Linked DNA regions of Pseudosulfitobacter sp. DSM 107133. The main gene of each other region encodes a partner of the protein of the gene in region 2 in a complex. Links are inferred from orthologs where the notes say so. Each region holds a gene or a part of one and is shown on either strand. Other genes may lie near its edges.

Region 1 (11,536 bases), 1.6 Mb from region 2 along the record:
CCTATCCGACGAGCCGCGCCAGAAACCCCGACAGATCGTCGGTGTGATGGTGGATGTGATCGGCAGGGGCGGCAACGTCTGCCACATGCACGGTGCGCATCCCCATCGCATGCGGGGCGGCCAGATTGCGGGTGTCGTCCTCGAACATCGCGGCAACCTCGGGGCGCAGCCCGTCGGTGGCAAAGATCGTTTCGAAGGCCGCGCGGTCGGGCTTGGGCAGGAAATTGGCGTGTTCAACCCCGTAGATCGCGTCGAAACAGCCCGCCAGCCCGCGCGCGGCCAGCACCCGTTCGGCATAGGGACCGCTGCCGTTGGTATAGACGATGCGCTGCCCGGGCAGGGCACGCAGCCGCGCGGCGAGTTCGGCATCGGCTGTCAGATGGCTCAGGTCGATGTCGTGCACATCTGTGAGGTACGGCGCCGGATCGACGCCATGTTCGCGCATCAGTCCGGCCAGCGTCGTGCCGTGCGTGCGCCAGTAGTGCAGGCGCAAACGGTCCGCCTCGGCGCGGTCGACGCCAAGCGAGTCCATCACATAGGCGGTCATGCGCACCTCGATCTGATCGAACAGGCGCGCCGAAGGGTGATACAGCGTGTTGTCGAGGTCAAAGACCCAGGACGTTACATGGGAGAAGTCTGGATTGGGCATGCCCCGTGGTAGGCCCGCCCGCGCGCTTGTGCAAGCGCCAAGGCTTGCGCACCCGCGCCCCGCGCCCTTAGGGTGCGCGCAAGACTGCCAAAGGCCGGAGCGCGTGATGAAACCAGTGAACACCGATGCCTATTCGATGATCCTCGAAGCCATCGACATGGGGAAATACCGCCCCGGCGACCGGTTGGTGGAAAGCGAACTGGCTGACAGGTTCGGTATGTCGCGCACGCCGATCCGCGAGGCCCTGCAACGGCTTGAGACGCAATCGCTGCTGGCGCGCGACGGGCGCAGCCTGATCGTGGCGTCGCTGGACCACAACCAGATGGCCGAACTGTATGTGGTGCGCGGCGAGCTTGAGGGGCTGGCCGCCAACCTTGCCGCCCGCCATGCCACCGCCGAAGAGGTGCGCGTGCTGCGCGAGATGGTCGCGGCGGACAACAAACTGCTGAACGATCCGGCAGCGATGGCCCGCGCCAACCGGCGGTTTCACAAACAGATCCATCTGGCGTCACACAACCGCTATCTGGTGCAGCAACTGGATCTGGTGCACCGCAGCATGGCGTTGATGGCGACAACATCGCTGGCCGCAGAGGGGCGCGCCGAGATCGCCCAGCAGGAACACGACGCCATCGTGCGCGCCATCGAGGCGGGTGACGGGGCTGCGGCCGGGGCTGCCTTGCGCGAGCATATCTCGGTGGCCTTCATGACGCGGCTGAAACTGGATGCGGCGCGGCGCGAGGAAGAGGGTTGAGAGATACAGTTTCTCAGGGCCGCAGTCTGCCGGGCAGGGGCCGCGAAAACAGGAGTTGGTGATGGACCATCCTGAGACGATCAAAACAATCCTTGATGCGCTAAGCGACACGCCCGACATCAGGGCGCTGTTTCTCAGTGGAAGCTATGCGAATGGAATGGCCGACGCCTATAGCGATATCGACTTTGTTCTGGTGGCAAAGGATGGCGCAACCGATGCCATTGCCGGACAGTGGCATGAAGCCGTCGCGCAGACCGGAGAGATCGTGCTGTGGTGGGACAGGACGACTGTGCCTGTTCTGATCAATGCCATCACTGCCGACTGGACGCGCACCGATGTGATTATCCTGAAACCCGAGCAGTTGGCAGCACACACGCAACACAGCCTGAAACCGTTGTTCGACCATGACAATCTGTATGACGGGCTGGCCGCCGCGCCCGTGCCTGCGGGGCCGAACCTTGAAAAATTCACATACCAGATCGAGGAATTCATCCGTATTCTGGGCCTGCTGCACCTTGCCGCGGGGCGCGCGGAATACATCAATGGTGTTCTGGGCGTCTATCATCTGCGCAATCTTCTGGTCGCGTTGCTGATCGAAGAGACCAACGCCCCGAACCGTGGTGGCGTGCTGCATTTGAACCGGCTTATCACCGACGCGCAAAAGGCGCTGTTGGTGTCATTGCCCTCGCCTGTTCCCGAACGGGAGGCAATGATTGCCGCCCATCTTGCCTATGCCAAAGCCTATTTGCCCCGCGCGCGCAGGCGCGCCCGCCAGATCGGTGTGGATTGGCCCGAGCGGTTCGAGGCGGTGACTTGGGACAGGCTGGACCAGACATTGGGGATTAAGCGGCCCTACGCGATGGAAGACTAACCCAGCCTCCTGTCTGTTTGACTGTCTGGACCCTAAACATCCTCTGTCGCCTCGGCGTAGCCGTGCTGGGTCTTGTCCCAAAAGAACGGCTGCGCGATCATTTCGTGCAGCGCCTTATAGGCGGCCAGCGCGCCCAGCGGGAAATAAAACGGCATTGTCGGCACCCACATCAGCAGATGGCGGTGGGGGCGCCCGGATACGGCGGCCAGCCCCAGTGTCAGGTTCAGCAGTTCGGAAATCACAAATACGACGGTCATTGCCCATACGACCTGCGGCCCCAAGGTCAGATGCACCGGATGCGGCAGCCCCAGCGGGATCAGCCAGAACGACCATAAAAACGGCGCTGCGGCAAACTGGGTGAAGGTCGCCAGAAAGATCACCTGCAAGCCCATCACCCGCTTCCACCCCAACTCGCGCAGCAACTGGCGCGGATGGCGCATGTGGACGAAATAGGTGATCATGAACCCCTTCAGCCAGCGCGAACGTTGCCGCACCCAACGCCAGGGGCGGCAATTGGCCTCTTCGTGGGTGACGGTGGGCAGCAGTTCGGTGCGATAGCCGTGGCGCGCCAGTCGCACGCCCAGATCGGCATCTTCGGTGACATTGTGCGCGTCCCAGCCGCCCAGGTCTTCCAGAATGTCGCGGCGGAAAAACAACGTCGTGCCGCCCAACGGAATCACCAGCCCCAACCGCGCGATGCCCGGCAGAACCAGTCGCCACCACGTCGCATATTCGATGGTGAAACAGCGCGACATCCAGTTGGTGCGGGGGTTGTAATAGTCCAGAATGCCTTGCAGGCAGGCTACATCGGGCGGGGCCTGCTGAAATCGCAACACTACCTTTTCGATCTGGTCCGGTTCCGGCGCGTCCTCGGCATCCCAGACACCGATGATCGAGCCCTTGCAGAAATCCAGCGCATAGTTCAGCGCCCGTGGCTTGGTGGTCAGGCACTGGGCGTCGGGCACTTCGATTACGCTCATCCACGGCGGCAGCTCGGTGCGCGCGATGGTCTCGCGCGTGACGGTGTCTCTGGCCTCAAGCACCAATACAACTTCAAGCAGGGATTTGGGGTAGGTCAGGCGTTCCATACGCTTGATCAGGGCATTTGCGATTTCTTTTTCGTGTAAAAGGGGCACCATGACCGACACACGCGGCAGGCGGAAAGGTGGGGGCACGGGGGGCGGCGCTGTCAGGTGATCGTGCAGGCCTCCTATTAGCTGCATGATCAGGGCAGCCCCTTTCATCGCTGTCGTCAGCACCAATGTCAGCACCGCCCACAGGCAGGCCAGTGTCACGGTCCAGGTCGGGGCCAGAAGCAGGCAGGCCGTTAACGCAAAGCCTGCCGACCACAGCCACAACGCCCGCGCATTGCTACCCGCGCCCCAGTTGCGGCAGCTTTCTATGCTGGCGACGCGGGTGATGGCCTTGTGCGCCAGTTCGGCGCTGAACAGGCGGTTGATCTGTTCAAGGATGGCAGCGGGATCGGCCACCACGGGCATCATTGCAGGGCCGCGCGTGCCCATACACCGTTGTAGATTGTGGAACAGATCGGGCCGCGCGGTGGCCACAAGAAGCGTGTCCCCTGCCCAGATCCATGGCACGACATGATGGCGCAGACACATGGCGGTGGGCAAGGCAGAGGCGACATTGCGCCGTGGTGGTGTCGCGCGCAGGTCGATCATCTGGACGTTGTGTTGTTTGGCCAGTGTGGACAGCAGATCGGTGCGCCGCAGCACCCCTTCGGCCACCAGAATATCGCCAAGCTGCGCATCGACGCGTCGTTGCAGCCCAAGGGCGTTCAGCAGATCCTGGCGCGATATCAGATTGTTGTTGACCAGTTGGCGGCCCAACGGCGCGGTGGGGCGCAGGTCGCAAACCCCTTCGGGCTTTAGCAGTCGCAGTCGTGGATCGCTCATTCACACCCTCTACCCGCTGGACAGATGTCAGCTTGGGCAGAGGAAGGTTAATGGCACGTTAAGAGGCAGGCGTTGCGTTAACGGTTTCGCTGGCGCAGGGGCGTGTTATTCAAGTGACCTGGGGATTTTGTAACGTCGAAACGGTGCCCCGGTGTGGAAGGCCGGACTTGGCCGGCCTTCCATGGGTCATTCCGGAAAATCCTCCCGGAGACTTAGCTGGCGCGAGCAGCCATCGCTTCGGCGAAGCGCTCGAACAGATAAAAGCTGTCTTGCGGGCCGGGGCTTGCTTCGGGGTGGTGCTGCACCGAATAGACCGGGCGGCCTTCCATGCGGATGCCGCAGTTCGACCCGTCGAACAGCGAGGTGTGGGTTTCAACCACACCTTTGGGCAGGGTCTGACCATCGACAGCAAAACCGTGGTTCATCGAGGTGATTTCAACCTTGCCGGTTTCGTGGTCCTTCACCGGATGGTTTGCCCCGTGGTGGCCGTGGTTCATTTTCACGGTCTGCCCGCCAAGCGCCAGCGCCAGCATCTGGTGACCCAGACAAATGCCAAAGACCGGCAGGTCGGTCTGTTCCAGAATGCCCTTGATCATCGGCACCGCATAAACGCCGGTGGCCGCCGGATCGCCGGGGCCGTTGGACAGGAACACGCCGTCGGGATTGTGCGACAGCACTTCCTCGGTGGTGGCACTTGCGGGCAGCACGGTCACGTCGCACCCGGCCGAGGCAAGGCAGCGCAGGATGTTGCGCTTGGCACCGTAATCAACGGCGACCACTTTGTATTTGGGGTCTTTTTGCGGCAGATATCCCTCGGGCCAGGCCCAGCGCATTTCGTTCCAGCTGTAGGATTGCGCGCAGGTGACTTCCTTGGCCAGATCCAGCCCTTCGAGGCCGGAAAAGGCGCGGGCGGCGGCAACCAGCGCCTCGGTGTCGAACACGCCATCAGGATTGTGTGCCAGCGCTACATGTGGTGCACCGGCCTGACGGATCGCGCGGGTCAGGCGGCGGGTGTCGACACCGCCAATGGCGATGCGTCCGCGTGCTGCCAGCCATTCGCCCAGCGGCCCTGCGCTGCGCCAGTTCGACGGATCGGTCGGCATCCATTTCACCACCATGCCCGCCGCCACCGGATCGGCGGTTTCGTCGTCTTCGGGCGTGATGCCGGTGTTGCCGATGTGCGGGAAGGTAAAGGTGACGATCTGACCCGCATAGGACGGGTCGGTCATGATCTCCTGATAGCCGGTCATTGCCGTGTTAAAGCACAGTTCCGCCTGGGTCTGGCCGGTGGCGCCAAACCCCACCCCGTAGAATAGCGTGCCATCGGCAAGGGCAAGACAGGCGGTCGGGTGCGTGGGAGCGTGCGCGGACATGGGCGGCCTCATGTGTACAGGGATGCGAGCAAAGTCGCGCGAAACTAGTCATTGCGACAGGCCGGGTCAAGGGCAGGCGCTATTTTGCGAAATCGTTATATATCAGTAACTTGGACCACATCGGAACGGTTGCAGCGCGGCTGGCGTTTCGGTATTGTCACAAACTTATCATCAACCCATGGGGATGGGACACACATATGGATATGCGAACCCGGATTTCGACTGCATTAAAGCAGGCGATGAAGGAAAAAGCCACCGACCGGCTTTCGACGCTGCGGCTGATCAATGCGGCCTTCAAGGACAAAGACATTGATGCCCGCGCAGCAGGGGCCGAAGACGGCGTTGACGATGCCGCCTTGCTGGCGATTCTCAGCCGCATGGTCAAACAGCGTCAGGAAAGCGCGCGCGCCTACGAAGAGGGCGGGCGGCTGGATCTGGCCGAGCGGGAACGCGCGGAGGTCGAGATTATCGAAGAGTTCCTGCCCCAGCAGTTGAGCGAAGCGAAGAGCGCGGCAGCCGTTGATGCGGCTGTGGCCGAAGTGGGTGCCGAGAGCATTCGCGACATGGGCAAGGTGATGGCTGTGCTCAAGGCCAAATACACCGGCCAGATGGACTTTGGTGTTGTGGGCCCGATGGTCAAGGACCGTCTGAGCGCCTGATGCAAATGGCCCGCAGGTCTCTGCCACGGGCCGAAATACAAGCATGAGCCGCCGCCCCGGATCGGGGCGGCCCGCCACAAGCGATGATTCTAACGGCGCAACGCGCGCAGCAGTTCATCATAGAGCGCGATACGCTCTTCCTCGGCCAGAAACGCACCGATCTCGACCTCGCGGCCCATGCCCTTGAGCGTGATATAGTGCGGCACCGGTCCGTCTTTTTCGTATCTGGTCACCTGTACCCAATAGCGGTTGCAGTCCCATTGCTGCGTGTTGCCATCGGGATTGGTGCGCAGCAGGTGTACCGTGTCTTCTGAAATCGTCAGAACTTCGGTGATCTGGCGGCTGCGATAGTTGTGTTGCAGGGCAAAATACAGTCCCCAGACCGCCAGCAATGTGAACGGCAGCAGCCCCCACAGCAGGGGCGTGCCCAACAGCGGCATGGTCGGGATCAGCAACAATGTGAAAGTGCCCAGCACAAAGGCCGCCATCCCGCGTGCAGGCAGGGATTGGTGCGGCCACAGGCGCAACTGTTGGGTCGGTGCGTCGGGTCTGGAAGTCCAGCGATAGGGCATTGGGGGGCTTTGGTGGTTTCGCGTTGGGGAAACGATAGCACCGCATTGGCGCGCGGCAATGCGACAAGCTGTGCCATAGGGGCGCTGCCCCTCGGCCTGCGGCCTCACCCCGGAGTTTATCTGGCAAGATGAAGCGGGCGACGTTGCGGAGCGTGGAAAGTTGCGGCGCATAGAAAAAGGGCCCCGACCGCCGCCGGAGCCCTTGAGATTTTCAGGATGGTCCGGCGCCTAGTGGCGCTGGTGGTCCCATTCTTCCTGCTTGGGCAGGATTTCGAACGTGTGCTCGGGCGGCGGGCTGGGCAGTGTCCATTCCAGCGTGTCCGCATATTCGTTCCATGGGTTGTTCTCGGTGACGCGTGCACCTTTCAGCAGCGTGTAGATGACGATGCCAAAGAAGAACAGGAACGAGGCGAAGGACAGGAAGGCGCCCCAGCTTGAGACATAGTTCCAGGTCGAGAATGCCTCGGGATAGTCGATGTAGCGACGGGGCATGCCCTGACGGCCCAGGAAGTGCTGCGGGAAGAAGGTGATGTTCGCACCGATGAACATCATCCAGAAGTGCAGCTTGCCAGCCCATTCGGGGTACATGCGGCCTGTCATCTTGGGGAAGTAGAAGTAGATCCCCGCGAAGATCGCGAACACGGCGCCCAGGCTCATCACGTAGTGGAAGTGTGCCACAACGTAGTATGTGTCGTGATAGGCGCGGTCGACGGCAGCCTGGCTCAGGACGATGCCGGTAACGCCACCCACGGTGAACAGCACCAGGAAGCCAAAGGCCCACAGCATCGGTGTCTTGAACTCGATCGAGCCGCTCCACATGGTGGCGATCCACGAGAACACCTTGACCCCGGTGGGGACCGCGATGACCATCGTTGCCAGCATGAAATAGGACTGCTGGTTCAGCGACATGCCGACCGTGTACATGTGGTGCGCCCACACGACAAAGCCCAGCACACCAATGGCGATCAGCGCCCAGACCATCGGCAGGTAACCGAAGATCGGCTTGCGCGAGAAGGTGGCGATGACGTGGCTGATGATGCCAAAGCCCGGCAGGATCACGATATACACTTCGGGGTGTCCGAAGAACCAAAGGATGTGCTGGTACAGGATCGGGTCACCGCCGCCGGCAGGATCGAAGAAGGTGAAGCCGAAGTTGCGGTCCATCAACAGCATGGTGATTGCGCCCGCCAGAACCGGCAGGGACAACAGGATCAGCCAGCTGGTGACAAAGATCGACCACGAGAACAGCGGCACCTTGAACAGGGTCATGCCGGGGGCACGCATGTTCAGGAAGGTTGTGATCATGTTGATTGCGCCCAGGATCGACGAGGCACCCGAGACGTGGACCGCAAAGATCGCAAGGTCCATCGACATGCCGCCTTCGCGCACCGACAGGGGCGGATACAGAACCCAACCCACGCCCGAGCCGTGCTGACCGCCCTCGGAGGGGGCCAGAACCGAACAGACGGCCAGTGTTGTACCGGCGACATACATCCAGAACGACAGGTTGTTCATCCGCGGGAACGCCATGTCCGGCGCGCCGATCTGCAAGGGCATGAAATAGTTGCCAAACCCGCCGAACAGGGCGGGAATCACCACGAAGAACATCATCAGGATGCCGTGGCCGGTGATCAGCACGTTCCAGAGGTGTCCGTTGGGGGTACATACATCGGACGACGCGATCAGACGCGCACCCTCCTGACACATGAACTGCACACCGGGGTGCATCAGCTCAAGCCGCATATAAACGGTAAATGCGACCGAGATGAAACCGGCGAATGCGGAAACGATAAGGTACAAGATACCAATATCTTTATGGTTTGTGGACATGAACCAGCGGGTGAAGAACCCGCGTTCGTCGTGATGATCGTGCCCGTGAATGGCTGCGTCTGCCATGCGGTGCCTCCTGCTGAGATGTCTACAGGACACGCCAAAGACGGCGTGGCCCGGTTCTGGAGTGGTTCTAGAACGTTGGGGCGGCTGCATCAATGCATGATCTTGCCGCAGGTGGGGAATAATTGTCGCGGGGGCAGCCGTCGCTGCGGGCAGGGTTTGTATTCTGTGTAGATGCTCTATTTGCTTTGGTACGCCGACAATCGGAGAACGTCGCAGTGGCCCCAAACTTGCAAAGACTCCTTTATAGTACCCTGACAGGGGGCAACGGGCACGCCAGCAGTGACCAGAACCGCGCATTTGCCACGCATTTTTCCGCCCTTACCGCGTCCAAGCTGGCCGGTGGGCTGGTTGATCCCAAGCTGGTGCTGTCCGCGCTGCTGGTCGCGCTTGGGGCGCCTGGAGGATTCGTCGGTGCGCTGGTGCCCGTGCGCGAGGCGGGGGCGCTTTTGCCCCAGCTGGCACTGGCCGCGTGGATCGAGCGCAGCCGCCAGCGCAAGTGGTTTTGGGCCGCAGGGGCCGCAGGGCAGGGCGTTGCGGCGCTGGGCATGGCGGCAACGGCACTGTTGCTGGAAGGGTCGGTGGCAGGTTGGGGTATCCTGGCCTGTCTTGCGCTGCTGGCCGTATGCCGCTCGGCCGGGTCGGCCAGTTACAAGGATGTGCTGGCGCGCACGTTGGACAAGGGCACGCGCGGAACAGTGTCGGGCTTGGCCGGCACGCTGGGTGCGGTGGGCGTGCTGGGGGTTGCGGTATTGCTCAGCGTCAGGATCATTCCGGGAACGCCCTCGGCGATTGCCGTGGTAATCGCGCTGGCGGGCGTGCTGTGGATTGTCGCGGGGCTGATTTTTGCACGTCTGGACGAGCCGGAAGCGCAAACAGGTAATGCGGATCAAGGGCTTGGCGGTTTGCGGGCCGTGTTCGCTCCGTTGCGCCGCGATGCGCAACTACGCCGCTATATCCTGACGCGCACGCTGCTGATCTCGACCGCGCTGGCGCCGCCCTTTGTGGTGATGCTGGCGGGGTCACAAGGCGACGGCATCAACCTTGGGCATCTGGGCCTGTTGGTGCTGGCCTCTTCGGCGGCGGCGATTGTGTCGTCCTATGTCTGGGGGCGCCTGTCAGACCGGTCGTCACGGCTTACGTTGATGTTTGCCGGTGTGGCGGCGGCCGGTGTGCTGGCGCTGGCGGCGGCGGTTGGCACGCTGACAGGCGGTCTGGGCGGCCCCTTTGGTGCTGCGGGCTTCGTTTTTGCTGCGAAAATCGCATATGAAGGGGCACGGGCCGGGCGCAAGACGCATCTGGCCGATATGCAGGCGCATGGGCAAAAGGCGGTCTATACCGCGCTGAGCAACTCGATTCTCGGGGTGATGTTGTTGCTGGGCGGGGGATTCGGGCTGTTGGCTGATGCGGCCGGGCCTGCGCTGGTGCTGGGTGTCTTTGCGGTGATGGCGGCGGGCGGTGCGCTGGTGGCGCTGGGGCTGGATGAGGTGCAACAGGCTTCGGGCGATTAGGCTTCGAACACCCGATCAAAGCTGCGCCGCAGTGCCACGTCCACGTCTTCCATGGTCACCGGCAGACCCAGATCGACCAGCGACGTGACCCCGTGGTCGGTGATTCCACAGGGCACGATGCCGCTGAAATGCGACAGATCCGGTTCGACATTGATGCTGATGCCGTGAAAGCTGATCCATTTGCGCAGCCGGATCCCGATGGCGGCAATCTTGTCTTCGGCCATCGTGCCGTCGGCCTGCGCCGCCTTTTCGGGCCGCTGCACCCAAACGCCCACGCGGCCATCGCGAATCTCGCCCTTGATGTTAAAGCTGTCCAACGTGTCGATCACCCAGGCTTCGAGGTCGCGCACAAAGCAGCGCACATCGCGCCCGCGTTTGCCCACATCCAGCAGGGTATAGGCCACCCGTTGGCCCGGCCCGTGATAGGTGTATTGCCCGCCGCGCTTGGTGGGATAGACCGGAAAACGGTCGGGATCGGTCAGGTCGGCAGGCTTGGCCGAAGTGCCCGCAGTGTAGAGGGCGGGGTGTTCCAGCAGCCAGATGCATTCGTCTGCCGTCCCCGCCGCGATCTGGGCGGCGCGTTCTTCCATCCAAGCCTCGGCCTGGCGATAGTCGGTCAGGCCCGGGGTGGTGATCCACTCTACCATCAGGTTCAGGCAGCCTCTTCCAAAGTCTGGCGCAGGATTTGCGCGTAGTTTTCAGCGCCTTGTGCACCGGTGACCAGATATTTGCCACCAAAGACCATCGAGGGCACGCCTGAAATCCCGCGCGACGTCCAGAATTTCTGCTTTTCGCGGACAGAGTCGACCAGGGCACCGCTGTCCAGCACCTCGCGCGCCGCCGCCGCGTCGATGCCGACCGACGTCGCCACGTCGATCAACACCGCTGGATCCGAGACATCGCGGTTGTCGGTGAAATGCGCCTTGAACAGCGCCAGTTTCAGCGGGTGTTGCAGGCCCTGTGACAGGGCAAAATCCAGCATCTGATGCGCCTGAAAAGAGTTCACCATGCGGCTTTCGGGGGTAAAGTTGAAGTCGAACCCCAGGGATTTCCCAAGATCTTGCAGGTGTTTGCGGTTTTGCGCGGATTGCTCGGCGCTTGCGCCGTATTTTTCAGCGATATGCTCGGCGGTGTTCTGGCCTTCGGGCGGCATGTCCGGGTTCAGCTCGAAAGGATGCCAACGGATGCGCGCGCCGATGCCTGTGGCGGCCAGCGCCTGTTCCAGCTGACGATAGCCGACGATGCACCACGGACACATTACGTCTGAAACGATGTCAACGTCGACCACAGGCCCCTGAGGTAGGGGCGTATCGGAAGCGGAGGGGGTGGACATGGGCATGA
Region 2 (12,528 bases):
CCGGCGCAGAACCGTTTCATGCCTTGTCGCCCGTGGCCTTGCGCCAGTGACGACGGCACAGGCTGACATAGGTTTCGTTGCCCCCGATCTGCACCTGCGCCCCATCGCGCACCACATTGCCCTGCGCATCCTGACGCACGACCATCGTGGCCTTTTTGCCGCAATGGCAGATGGTGCGCACCTCGCGCATTTCATCCGCCAGCGCCAGAAGTGTGGCCGAACCGGGAAACAGCTTGCCCTGAAAATCGACCCGCAGGCCATAGCACATGATGGGCACTTTCAGATCATCCACCGCACGGGCCAGTTGCCAGACCTGCGCCTCGCTCAGAAACTGCGCCTCGTCGATAAAAACGCAGGCAATGTTGTCGGTGTCCAGATGGGTTTCGATCTTGGCAAACAGATCCTCGCCGGGTGCGAAAGTGTCTGCATCCTGTCCAATTCCGATACGGCTCGCGATACGGCCCTGACCTGCGCGGTTGTCGAATTGCGCAGTCAGCAAATAGCTTTGCATACCGCGCTCGCGGTAATTGTGCGCGGCTTGCAACAGAACTGTCGATTTGCCTGCGTTCATTGTGGAGTAGTGAAAATAGAGCTTGGCCATAGCGCCAAGGGGTACGCCAAGGGGCGCGGGCAGGCAAGTGAGAGGGCGGGCCGCAGCGCCCGTTTTTGCAGCAGAGGCAGAGCGCTAAGCTGTGGCGGTGCGATGGCCGCAGGGGTGCGGAAAGGCCCCGCAAAGGAGCCCGTCACGCCGACTGCCGGACATGCCAGCCCACCGTTCCCAAGCGGCGAAAGCGCAACGGGTCTCACACTTTCCCGTGGGGGAGGCACGGGCCACTCGAAAAAAAATCCCGAAACCGGCGGGACGATTAAAAAATGACATTTCCACGCTGTTGATTTAATGGGAAAAGACAAGATGCTTTCCCCTGCCTATCAACGGGGAGGGCACGCGAGAGTCGAGTGGGGACGTATGGCAGGTATTGGCAGCTACTTGAAAAAGCACACCGAGGCGTTGGTCAAGGATGTGGGCATAGAGCCCGCATGCGCTGTGACCGGCAAATCCAAAGCGACTTTGGGGCGGTATTATTCGGACAATCCCGAACATGCCGACAGGTTCATGCCGATTGACGCGGTGGTGCGTCTTGAGAAAGAGGCGTCCTTTCCCTTTGTCACCACAGCATTGGCCGAATTGCAGGGCGGCGTTCTGGCATTCGAGGACCGCCGCCAGAATGCGCCGTCGACCGGCGGAATAAATGCCGATGTGATCGCGTTGAGCCAGCGGTTTGCCATGTTGATGAGCGAATACCAGCAATCCATCGAAGACGGGATTATCACCGTCAACGAAGCCAAACGTCTGCTGCGCGAGACCTCGCTGCTTCAGCGCGTGCTGATCGACATGAAGCTGCATCTGGAAGAAGAAAGTGCCTGAAGACACAGGCGCGCTTTTCACGGACGCATTGCCCGACATTGATGTGAATGCACTGGCGGCGGCAGATGATCCGCGCCACCCGCCGCGCATTTTGCTGCTGTATGGCTCGCTGCGCGATGTCAGCTATTCCCGCCGCGCGGCGGAGGAAAGCGCGCGCATACTGCGGCATCTGGGCTGCGAGACGCGGATGTTCGACCCCACCGGCCTGCCAGTGGTGGATGATGCATCCGAGGATCACCCCAAGGTGACCGAGTTGCGTGAACTGGCGGTCTGGGCCGAAGGCATGGTCTGGTCGTCGCCCGAGCGTCACGGGGCGATGACGGGGCTGATGAAGACCCAGATCGACTGGCTGCCGTTGTCGATGCAGGGCGGCATTCGCCCGACACAGGGCAAGACGCTGGCAGTGATGCAGGTGTCGGGCGGGTCGCAATCATTCAATGCGGTGAACCAGATGCGGATTCTGGGACGCTGGATGCGGATGGTGACGATTCCCAACCAGTCGTCCATTCCCAAGGCGTGGCTTGAGTTTCAGGACGGGCGTCTGCCCGAGGGGCCGTTTTACCGCCGCATCGTTGATGTGATGGAAGAGCTGGTGAAGTTTACCTGGCTGGTGCGCGGGCGGGCCGATTATCTGGTGGACCGGTATTCGGAACGGGTGGAAACGGTCGAGGCGGTGCACAAGCGGGTTTCGCAGAAATAGCGGGTCTGGCTTGTTGAAGCCGAATAGGGGGGCGCTGCCCCCTGGCCCCCCGGGATATTTTTGGCCAAAAGAAGCCGGTTTAGCCGTGTTTTTCGACCAGCACACTGCCAACGGAATAGCCTGCACCGAACGAGCAGATCAGACCGTGGTCGCCATCCTTGAGATCGGCGGAATGTTTGGCGAAGGTGATGATGGACCCCGCCGATGACGTGTTGGCGTAGTCTTGCAGGATGTTGGGTTGTTCATCCGGTTCGGGCGTGCGGCCCAGTACCTTTTTGCCGATAAAGTCGTTCATGCTTTTGTTGGCCTGATGCAGCCACAGGCGCTTGATGTCCTCTGCGTTCAGGTTTTCGTCCGCCATGTGATCCATGATGTGTTGCGATACCATCGGGACCACTTCCTTGAACACCTTGCGGCCGTTCTGCATGAACTGCATGTCTCGGCGGTCTTTCATGCCGTCGGGGCGCGAGCGGCGCAGAAAGCCGTTGTTGTTGCGGATGTTGTTGGAAAAGCTGGTGGCGCAACGGGTGGATTTGACGGCGAAACAGGGGCCTGCGGCGTCCTCTTCACGCTCCAGCAGGGTGGCGGTGGCCACATCGCCAAAGATAAAGTGGCAGTCGCGGTCGCGCCATTCGATATGCGCCGAGCAGATCTCGGGGTTGATCACCAGCGCCGAGCGGATCGAACCCGAACGGATCATGTCGGCGGCGGCCTGAATACCAAAGGTGGCAGAGGAGCAGGCGACATTCATGTCGAAGGCAAAGCCCTGAATGCCCAGCAGATCCTGAATTTCGATGGCAACGGCCGGATAAGCGCGTTCGAGGTTTGAGGCGGCGCAGATCACCGCGCCGACGTCGGCGGCGGTCTTGCCTGCGTTTTCCAGCGCGATATTGGCGGCCTTGAGCGCCATTTCAGCCATGATCGACGGTTCGTCATCGCTGCGCTGGCGCATTTTTGGGTACATGACATGCGGGTCCAGAATGCCGTCCTTGACCATCACATAGCGCTGTTCGATGCCCGATGCCTTGACGATGAATTCTTCCGAGGAGTGGTCCTTGGGCGCAAGCGTGCCCGCGGCGATTTCGGCGGCGTGTTCGGCATTGTAGAGATCCGCATAGGCGTTGAACGCTGTCACCAGTTCTGCGTTGGTGACTGTCTCGGAGGGTGTAAAGACACCTGTGCCCGTGATCGCCGGTGTGTACATGATCTGCCCCTTTTTTCAGCGTCCCATATGAAGCCGTGTTAGCGCCGGAAGGTCAAGGTGGGGTGGCGGGACATCGTCTTGATTTAGGCGGCTGGGGGCGTCGTTCAAGTGATGTGCCGGTGGGCCTGCGCCTGCATGGACGGAAGGGCACACCACTTCGCAAAAAGGTTGGGCCTGAACGCTTCAGATCAGCGGCACAAAAGGCACGTCGCAGGCGGCAAGGCCGGCCAGCAGTACAAAAAGAACGAAAAGGCGCATTCGGAAGTCCTGTCAGGTTGGAGGCATGTGCCACCAACCTGTGCGGGAATCTTGTGCGTTGTCTACCCTTGCAGCGACTTTACGCCCACATCGTCGGCCGCCTGTGCCTTGATCGCCAGCGCGGCGGCGTAGGAGGCGGCTGCGGTGGTGAAATAGGGGATCTTGTCATAAAGCGCGATCGAGCGGATCGATTTGCTGTCTTCGACTGCCTGCGTGCCCTCGGTCGAGTTCATGACCATCTGCACGCCGCCGTTCTTCATCAGGTCGGTGACATCGGGGCGGCCTTCGTAGACCTTGTTGACGGTGCCGCAGGTGTGACCGTTTTCGGTCAGCCACTTGGCGGTGCCGTTCGTGCCCACGAGGGTAAAGCCCAGACCCAGAAGGATTTTGGCGGCTTCCAGCATGTCGGCGGTCTTGTCGTCGTCCTTGATCGACACGAACACGCAGCCCTCGCGCGGCAACGGGTTGCCTGCCCCCATCTGCGCCTTGAGGAAGGCACGCGGGAAATCGCGGTCCCAGCCCATGACTTCGCCGGTGGAACGCATTTCCGGCCCCAGGATCGTATCGACACCGGGGAAGCGGGCAAAGGGCAGCACCGCCTCTTTCACCGAATACCAGGGCATGTTGGGGTCGGCCAATGTCATCGGATCACCCAACGGCAGCACGTCCGAATATTTGGCGTTTGCGTCATAGGGCGCGCGCATCGGGAAGTTCGACAGCGGCTCGCCCGCCATGACGCGCGCGGCGATGGAGGCAATCGCGCTGTCTGTCGCCTTGGCCACGAAGGGCACGGTGCGCGAGGCGCGCGGGTTGACCTCGATCAGGTAAATCTCGCCGTCCTTGACCGCGAACTGGATGTTCATCAGGCCGACCACATGCAGGGCAAGGGCCAGCGCGTGCGTCTGTTCCTTGACCCGCTCGATGATCTCGTCGGGCAGCGAATAGGGCGGCAGCGAACAGGCACTGTCGCCCGAGTGGACGCCGGCCTCTTCGATGTGCTGCATGATGCCTGCGACGTGCACGTTGGTGCCGTCACAGATGGCATCCACGTCCAGTTCGACCGCGCCGGACAGGTAGCTGTCCAGCAACACGGGGCTGTCGCCCGATACCACGACGGCCTCTTTGATATAACGCTCAAGCTGGGCCTGATCGCGCACGATTTCCATCGCGCGGCCACCCAGCACATAAGACGGGCGGATCACCAGCGGAAAGCCGATGTCCTTGGCAATCTCGATCGCTTCGGCGTCGGAATGGGCGATGCCGTTGTGCGGCTGTTTCAGGCCAAGGCCCTGCACCAGCTGCTGGAACCGCTCGCGGTCTTCGGCCAGGTCGATGGCGTCGGGCGTGGTGCCCAGGATCGGGATGCCCTCGGCGTGCAAGGCGGCGGCGATTTTCAGCGGGGTCTGGCCGCCGAATTGCACGATCACACCGTGCAGCGTGCCGTTGTCCTGTTCGACCCGCAGGATTTCCATGACGTGCTCGAACGTCAGCGGTTCGAAATACAGCCGGTCCGAGGTGTCATAGTCGGTCGACACGGTTTCGGGGTTGCAGTTGACCATGATGGTTTCATAGCCCGTCGCCGTCAGCGCATAGCAGGCGTGGCAGCAGCAATAGTCAAACTCGATGCCCTGACCGATGCGGTTGGGACCGCCGCCCAGGATCACGACCTTTTTGCGGTCGGACGGCCGCGCTTCGCATTCGACCTCGCCAAAGACGGGCGATTCATAGGTCGAGTACATATAAGGGGTTTGCGCCTCGAACTCGGCAGCGCAGGTGTCGATGCGTTTGAACACGGCGACAACGCCTGCAGCACGGCGCGCGGTGCGCACCTGATCTTCGGTCAGGCCGGTCAACGTGCCCAGACGCGCATCGGTAAAGCCCATCATCTTGAGGTGACGCAGGCCCTTTTCATCTTCGGGCAGGCCGTTGGCGCGGACCTCTTCCTCGGCGTCGATGATCTCGCGGATACGGGCCAGGAACCACGGGTCGAACATGGTGATGCCGTGAATGTCGTCGTCGCTGATGCCGTGGCGCATGGCCTGTGCGATCACACGGATGCGGTCGGGGGTCTGCTGGGCCAGCGCCTTGGTGATGGCGGCGCGGTCGGGTGCGCCCGGAATGGCAATTTCGTCAAAACCGGTCAGACCGGTTTCCAGCGAGGCCAGCGCCTTTTGCATCGATTCGTGGATGGTGCGGCCAATGGCCATCGCCTCGCCCACGGATTTCATCGCGGTGGTCAGGTTCGGCTCGGAGCCGGGGAATTTCTCGAAGGCAAAGCGCGGGATCTTGGTGACGACATAGTCGATCGTCGGCTCGAAACTGGCCGGTGTCACCTTGGTGATGTCGTTGTCCAGTTCGTCCAGCGTGTAGCCGACGGCCAGTTTCGCCGCGATCTTGGCAATCGGGAAACCTGTCGCCTTGGACGCCAGCGCCGACGAGCGCGACACGCGCGGGTTCATCTCGATGACGACCATGCGGCCATCGGCGGGGTTCACCGCCCATTGCACGTTTGATCCGCCGGTTTCCACGCCGATCTCGCGCAGGACCGCGATCGAGTGGTTGCGCATGATCTGGTATTCTTTGTCGGTCAGCGTCAGGGCCGGGGCCACGGTGATGCTGTCGCCGGTGTGGACGCCCATCGGGTCGATGTTTTCGATGGAACAGACGATGATGGCGTTGTCGGCGGTGTCGCGCACCACTTCCATTTCGTATTCTTTCCAACCCAGCAGGCTTTCATCGACAAGGATCTGACCCACGGGCGATGCATCCATGCCGGTGCGGCAGAAATGTTCGTAATCTTCGCGGTTGTACGCCACGCCACCGCCGGTGCCGCCCATGGTAAAGGCGGGGCGGATGATGGCGGGCAGGCCGACATAATCCAGTGTTTCAAAGGCCAGTGCGACGCCAGCGGCAAGGTCTTTCTTGCCATCCGGTCCCTTGGGCGCGGTCACAATCGTGGCCTTGGGGTTTTCGATGCCCAGCCGGTCCATCGCTTCACGGAACAGTTTGCGGTCCTCGGCCATCTCGATGGCTTCGCGCTTGGCGCCGATCATCTCGACGTTGTATTTCGCCAGAACGCCCATTTCTTCCAGCGCAAGCGACACGTTCAGGCCGGTCTGCCCGCCCATGGTGGGCAGCAATGCGTCGGGGCGTTCTTTCTCGATGATCTTGGCGACCATCTCGGGGGTGATCGGCTCGATATAGGTGGCGTCGGCCATGCCCGGATCGGTCATGATCGTTGCAGGGTTCGAGTTGACCAGAATAATCCGGTACCCTTCTTCGCGCAGGGCCTTGCAGGCCTGTGCGCCCGAGTAGTCGAATTCGCAAGCCTGCCCGATTACGATGGGGCCAGCTCCGATGATCATGATGGATTTGATATCGGTTCTTTTCGGCATGGCGCGGCCCCTTACGTTTCCGGGCACCCCCTGCGCCCAAATTGTCCTGCGTTATAGGCAACAAGGCGTCGGGTGCAAGGCCCGTTGCCCTGCTATAAGGCATTCAGGCAGGTGGATTCGCAAAAATCTTTGCCTCTGCTCGCCTGTCGGCTGGAACCACCTGCCAGCCTGCGCGTTTGAATGCACATCGTGGGGGAATCTGTCTTGCGCTATTCTGCACTGCTTTTGGGGTCGATCGGGGTTCTGGCCGACACGTTCGAGCTGCAACGCTGCGCATTCAACGCAGCCTTCGCCACCCACGATCTTGAGTGGGACTGGAACGCCGAGACCTACACCGAATTGTCCCGCGTGATTGGTGGCCGGGCCCGTATCCAGCATTACGCCGACAGTCTTGATCAAGAGGTCGACGTTACCGAGCTGTATGATTCCAAGATCGACGCATTTGCCAAGGCGCTGGAGGCGGGCCTGCGTCTGCGTCCAGGCATTTCCGACCTGATCGCAGAGGCCCGGCGTTGCGAGCTGAGAATCGCCCTTGTAAGCACCGAGGACAAACGGCAGGTCGCCCTGATCCTGCGTGCGCTGGGGCGTGATCTGGACCCTTCGGTGTTTGACTATATCGGAGACGGCTCAAAAGCGGCCCGTCCCAAACCCGAGCCTGCGATTTACCGCGATGCCCTGCGCGCCTTGCATATCGAGGCCAAGGACGCGCTGGCCGTTGAGGACACGCCCGAAGGTGCTGAATCCGCCATGGAAGCAGGGATCGACACCTTCGCCTATCCCGGAACCGGCATGGAAGACCGCAGCTTTGCTGAGGTGATCGGCACAGGCACGCCGTCGCTGGACCTGTTGCACAGCGAAGAGCAGCCCAGCTAGGGTCAGGTCCCTTGGAAATCCATCGTCAGAAAGGTCCGCACCGCCGCCTCGAAGTCGCGCGGTTTTTCCGCGTGCAGCCAGTGGCCGGTCTCGGGGATCTTTGCAAAATGCGCTTGCGGGAACAGCTCTTTGATGCGCGGGCGATGCGCGGCTGTGACATAATGCGAGTTGCCCCCCGTCAGAAACAGCGCGGGCCCGTCAAAGGCGCCGGCCAGTTCGGGGAAAGACAGGATGTCGGGCATGTTCGCCTCAAGCGCATCCAGATTGAGAAGCCAGCGTTTTTCCGACAGATCCAGCGACTGTGTAAAAAACGACTGCAAGGCGGGTTCGACACCCTGGGCGGCGAGCTGTTCGGCTGCTTCCGAACGACGCGTGACAGTGGCCAGATCGACGCCGCGCATGGCCGTGATGAATTCGGCCTGCGTATGTTCGTAAGTCACCGGCGCGATATCGGCGACAATCAGCCGCCGCACCAGCTCCGGGCGGGTCAGCGCCAGCGTCATCGCCGCCTTGCCGCCCATCGAATGGCCCAGCACATCCATCGGTGCGCCGAAATGGTCGATCACAGTGGCCAGATCTGCCGCCATATCCGTGTAACTGTTGGTATCCGCACGCATACTTTGCCCGTGGTTGCGCATGTCCACCGCGATCACGCGGCGCGCGTCCGACAAGCGTTTGGCAATGACACCCCAGTTGCGCCCCGAGCCGAACAGGCCATGGGCGATCAGCAGCGGGGTGCCGGCGGTGTCGGGGGCGTGGTCGATATAATTCAGCATGGCGCTAGGGCTAGCGCGTTTTGCCAAGGTACGCTAGGCCTGCCGCCATGGTTATGCAGACGAATATCGACACGCGCTCCGAACGATTGCGCGAGGCTTTGGAAACGGCGCTGGGCGTCAAGGCGCGCACATTCGACGCCGCCCTGCGCAAGGCGGGGCGCCGGTTGCCCAAACGGGTGCGCCAGCAAGGCGCCGTGGTGGCCCGCGCACAGGCCATCGACGGCCATCCCAAGTTGCGACGCACGATTGATCTGGACGCGGTCACCCGCGCCGAGGCCGAAGTGCTGGCCCATCTGAAAACGATTGACCGCGCCGATTTGCGCCGCGGGCGGCTGTTGGGGCTGGCCGGTGTGATTGTGTTCAACCTGTTGGTGATCGTGGCTCTGTTCGTGGGCTGGATGGTTTGGTCCGGGCATTTGTAATCCACAAACGGCCAGACCGCGCCAGATTTAGTCCGAGACGGTAAACGTGGCAGAGGAAGCCCTGTCGAGGTCCAGAGGCTGCTGTGCAAAACTGCTGCCTGCATTCTCATGGCTCGTTGTCAGAAGTTTGGTCTGTGACAAGATCACCAAAGACACAACCAATGTGGCGAGCGCCCCCAGCAACAGCGCCTCCCTTGCGGGTCTGCGGGAATGCCCTGTCTGATCGGTCTGCGGACGGGGTGTTGTTCGTGCCGACACCGGGCGTGCAGGAATGGGCGGTGCCGATAGCGGTTTGATGGTTGAAGGCGGGCTGACGGCAGCAAAGGCCCTTGCTTCCCTGTCGCAACAGAATTCGAACATGCGGGCGCGTTTGGTGAAAATCTGGCCGGGCCGGGCCAAAATCCTGGTGACCTGTCCGGGCAAATCAAAACTATAGGTGTGCTGCGCGCCTGCGCTGTCCATCAACGTATAGATCGGATGGGTATCTGGATTCACATAATCGCTGACCTGCACATAAATCGCCTGCACCCGAAGCGGGTAGGGCAGGGTGGCCTCGTCAGGCAGGGCCAGACCGTTGGTGGACGGTCCTATGTCACTCTGGGCGCGGGCTTTCGCCATACGTCAGCCTCCGTTCAGGTCTAAGGCTTTGGCGAAGGATGGACCAAAAATCCGGGGACTTCAAAGTGAAATTGTTTTGTTTACAAATGCAAACACCCGCAGCGCCAAGGCTGCGGGTGTCATCGGTCTGGCCTTGCGGGCTTACAGGTTGGGGTACATCGGGAAACGTGCGCACAAATCCGCGACTTCGGCGCGAACCTTGGCCTCGACCTCGGAATTGCCGTCTTCGCCGTTTGCGGCCAGTCCGTCGACAACCTGAATGATCCAGTCACCGATCTGGCGGAACTCGGCCTCGCCAAAGCCGCGGGTGGTGCCGGCGGGCGAACCCAGACGGATGCCGCTGGTGATTGTGGGTTTTTCGTCGTCGAAAGGAACGCCGTTCTTGTTGCAGGTGATGTGCGCCCGGCCCAGTGCCTTTTCGGTGGCATTGCCTTTGACGCCTTTGGGACGCAAATCGACCAGCATCACATGGGTGTCGGTGCCGCCGGTAACGGTATCAAGGCCGCCCTTCATCAACTGGTCTGCCAGTGCTTGCGCGTTCTTGATGACCTGCTGCTGGTAGGTCTTGAACGAAGGGTCCAGCGCCTCGCCAAAGGCGACAGCCTTGGCCGCGATCACATGCATCAGCGGGCCGCCCTGAATGCCGGGGAAGATGGCGCTGTTGATCTTTTTGGCGATGGCTTCGTCATTGGTCATGATCATGCCGCCGCGCGGGCCGCGCAGGGTTTTGTGCGTGGTGGTGGTTGCCACATGCACATGCGGGAACGGCGAGGGGTATTCGCCTGCGGCAATCAGACCGGCAAAGTGGGCGACATCCGCCAGCACATAGGCACCGACCTTGTCGGCAATCTCGCGGATGCGGGCAAAGTCGATGTGGCGCGGAATGGCCGAACCGCCCGCGATGATCATCGCCGGTTTGTGCTCCAGCGCCAGCGCTTCCATCTGGTCATAATCGATGTTCAGCGTGTCGCGTTTCACGCCGTATTGCACGGCGTTGAACCATTTGCCCGACTGGTTGGGGGCTGCGCCGTGTGTCAGGTGACCACCTGCGTCCAGGCTCATGCCCAGGATGGTCGCGCCGGGTGTCAGCAGCGCCTGGAATACGCCCTGGTTCGCCTGCGAACCCGAGTTCGGTTGCACATTGACGAAATCACAGCTGAACAGCTGCTTGGCACGGTCGATGGCCAGATTTTCAGCCACGTCGACAAACTGGCAGCCGCCGTAATAGCGCCGTCCGGGATAGCCTTCGGCATATTTGTTGGTCAGCACCGAACCCTGCGCTTCCAGCACGGCAGCCGAAACGATGTTCTCAGAGGCGATCAGCTCGATTTCGTCGCGCTGGCGGCCCAGTTCGTCTGTGACGGCGCCGAACAGTTCAGGGTCGCGGTCGGCAAGGCTTTGGGTGAAAAAGCCGGGTGTTGTGGCGGACATGTGCAATTCTCCATGCGTGGCGTGAGGTATTGCGCCGCTTCCTAACGGAAACCGACGGACTGGCAAAGCGGGTAATACGACGTAAAGTCCTAAGATTGCGGCTGCGCTGGTGCCTTGCGGAATAATATGTTTCAAATCGTGCAGCTTCGTGCCGATAGGAAACCCTGATGTCGCTAAAAATTGCCATTGCTGCCAGTGCGGCCCCTGTTGCGCAGGCCGCCTATACGGCGTTGGTGAAACGCTATGGGGATGTCCCGCAAGAAAGCGCTGATGTAATCGTGGCGCTGGGCGGCGACGGCTTTATGCTGCAAACGCTGCATGCCACACAGGATCTGCCCGCACCGGTCTATGGCATGAACCGTGGTACAATCGGCTTTTTGATGAACGAATATGCCGAAAGCGACCTTGTCGAACGGTTGCAAGCGGCGGAACAGGCCGAGGTGAACCCGCTGGCGATGACTGCCACCTGCGGCGATGGTACGGTCCATCATGCGCTGGCGATCAACGAGGTCTCGCTGCTGCGTGCCGGCCCGCAAGCGGCCAAGCTGCGCATCACGGTTGATGGCCGCCTGCGTCTGGATTCGCTCAGCTGTGACGGCGCTTTGGTTGCTACGCCCGCAGGGTCCACCGCCTATAATTACTCCGCGCACGGCCCGATCCTGCCGATCGGTGCCGATGTGCTGGCGCTGACCGCCGTTGCTGCCTTTCGTCCGCGCCGCTGGCGGGGGGCATTGTTGCCCAAAACCGCCGAAGTGCGCTTTGACGTGCTTGAACCGGAAAAACGTCCGGTGATGGCCGATGCCGACAGCCGCTCGGTGCGCGATGTGCGCACTGTTGTGATCCGCTCCGAGCCGCGCATCGTGCACCATATCCTGTTCGATCCCGGCCACGGCCTTGAAGAACGGCTGATCTCGGAACAGTTCAACTGAGTCTTCTTCATCTTGCCGGATAAACTCCGGGGGGAGGCGCGTATGCGCCGGGGGGCTGGCCCCCGATCCTGACGGCTGCAAACAGCCTCTCGCATGGCGGGAAATCGTGCTATCTTGCGGCCATTCACCCGCATTCATTTTCAGGACAAGGCACATGGCATTCTATCAATCGCTTAAACACGCCTATCCCCACGGGCGCACCGTCCCGGGGCAATCCGGCTGGATCGCAGACCGACTGCTGCGCTTGCGCGCACTGCTGAACGGGCAGATCACCGCACGCCGCCAACCCAATTCTCTGATCATCGGCAGCTGGAACATTCGCCATTTTGACGGTGGCCGTCCGCGTCTGGCCGAAAGCTTTCACTATATTGCCGAGATCATCGACCATTTTGACATCTGCGCCATTCAAGAGGTGAAATCGACCGAGGCGATGGTGCGACTGATGAAGCTGCTGGGGCCGAACTGGGATTACTTCATCAACGACAGCTCCGGCTCG

What was found.
Region 1: the proteins of carB (region 2) and carA are in contact, whole or in part, in a solved structure (PDB 1KEE), measured with the Escherichia coli proteins. The link is inferred for Pseudosulfitobacter sp. DSM 107133 from one-to-one orthologs.

The regions. Positions count from the first base shown.
Region 1 is NZ_CP085154.1:1,238,954-1,250,489, forward strand. What follows is about bases 3,481-6,391. They hold carA (glutamine-hydrolyzing carbamoyl-phosphate synthase small subunit), read right to left. Parts: upstream 5,561-6,391; coding sequence 4,400-5,560; downstream 3,481-4,399. Other genes in these bases: DSM107133_RS06170 (glycosyltransferase family 2 protein), read right to left, coding at 3,481-4,187; DSM107133_RS06180 (GatB/YqeY domain-containing protein), read left to right, coding at 5,758-6,219; DSM107133_RS06185 (DUF2244 domain-containing protein), read right to left, coding at 6,309-6,391. Also shown: DSM107133_RS06155 (pyrimidine 5'-nucleotidase), read right to left, coding at 2-649; DSM107133_RS06160 (GntR family transcriptional regulator), read left to right, coding at 756-1,400; DSM107133_RS06165 (nucleotidyltransferase domain-containing protein), read left to right, coding at 1,462-2,271; more of DSM107133_RS06170, read right to left, coding at 2,304-3,480; more of DSM107133_RS06185, read right to left, coding at 6,392-6,791; ctaD (cytochrome c oxidase subunit I), read right to left, coding at 7,020-8,687; DSM107133_RS06195 (MFS transporter), read left to right, coding at 8,915-10,195; lipoyl(octanoyl) transferase LipB, read right to left, coding at 10,192-10,842; DSM107133_RS06205 (DsbA family oxidoreductase), read right to left, coding at 10,848-11,528. UniProt on the Escherichia coli protein: Small subunit of the glutamine-dependent carbamoyl phosphate synthetase (CPSase).
Region 2 is NZ_CP085154.1:2,802,438-2,814,965, reverse strand. The notes cover bases 3,451-7,353. They hold carB (carbamoyl-phosphate synthase large subunit), read right to left. Parts: upstream 6,984-7,353; coding sequence 3,651-6,983; downstream 3,451-3,650. Other genes in these bases: DSM107133_RS13820 (HAD-IA family hydrolase), read left to right, coding at 7,188-7,353. Also shown: DSM107133_RS13850 (hypothetical protein), read right to left, coding at 1-20; DSM107133_RS13845 (thymidine kinase), read right to left, coding at 17-601; DSM107133_RS13840 (hypothetical protein), read left to right, coding at 968-1,426; arsenical resistance protein ArsH, read left to right, coding at 1,419-2,126; DSM107133_RS13830 (beta-ketoacyl-ACP synthase III), read right to left, coding at 2,206-3,330; more of DSM107133_RS13820, read left to right, coding at 7,354-7,856; DSM107133_RS13815 (alpha/beta fold hydrolase), read right to left, coding at 7,859-8,632; DSM107133_RS13810 (hypothetical protein), read left to right, coding at 8,680-9,054; DSM107133_RS13805 (hypothetical protein), read right to left, coding at 9,082-9,672; glyA (serine hydroxymethyltransferase), read right to left, coding at 9,814-11,103; DSM107133_RS13795 (NAD kinase), read left to right, coding at 11,271-12,032; DSM107133_RS13790 (endonuclease/exonuclease/phosphatase family protein), read left to right, coding at 12,187-12,528. UniProt on the Escherichia coli protein: Large subunit of the glutamine-dependent carbamoyl phosphate synthetase (CPSase).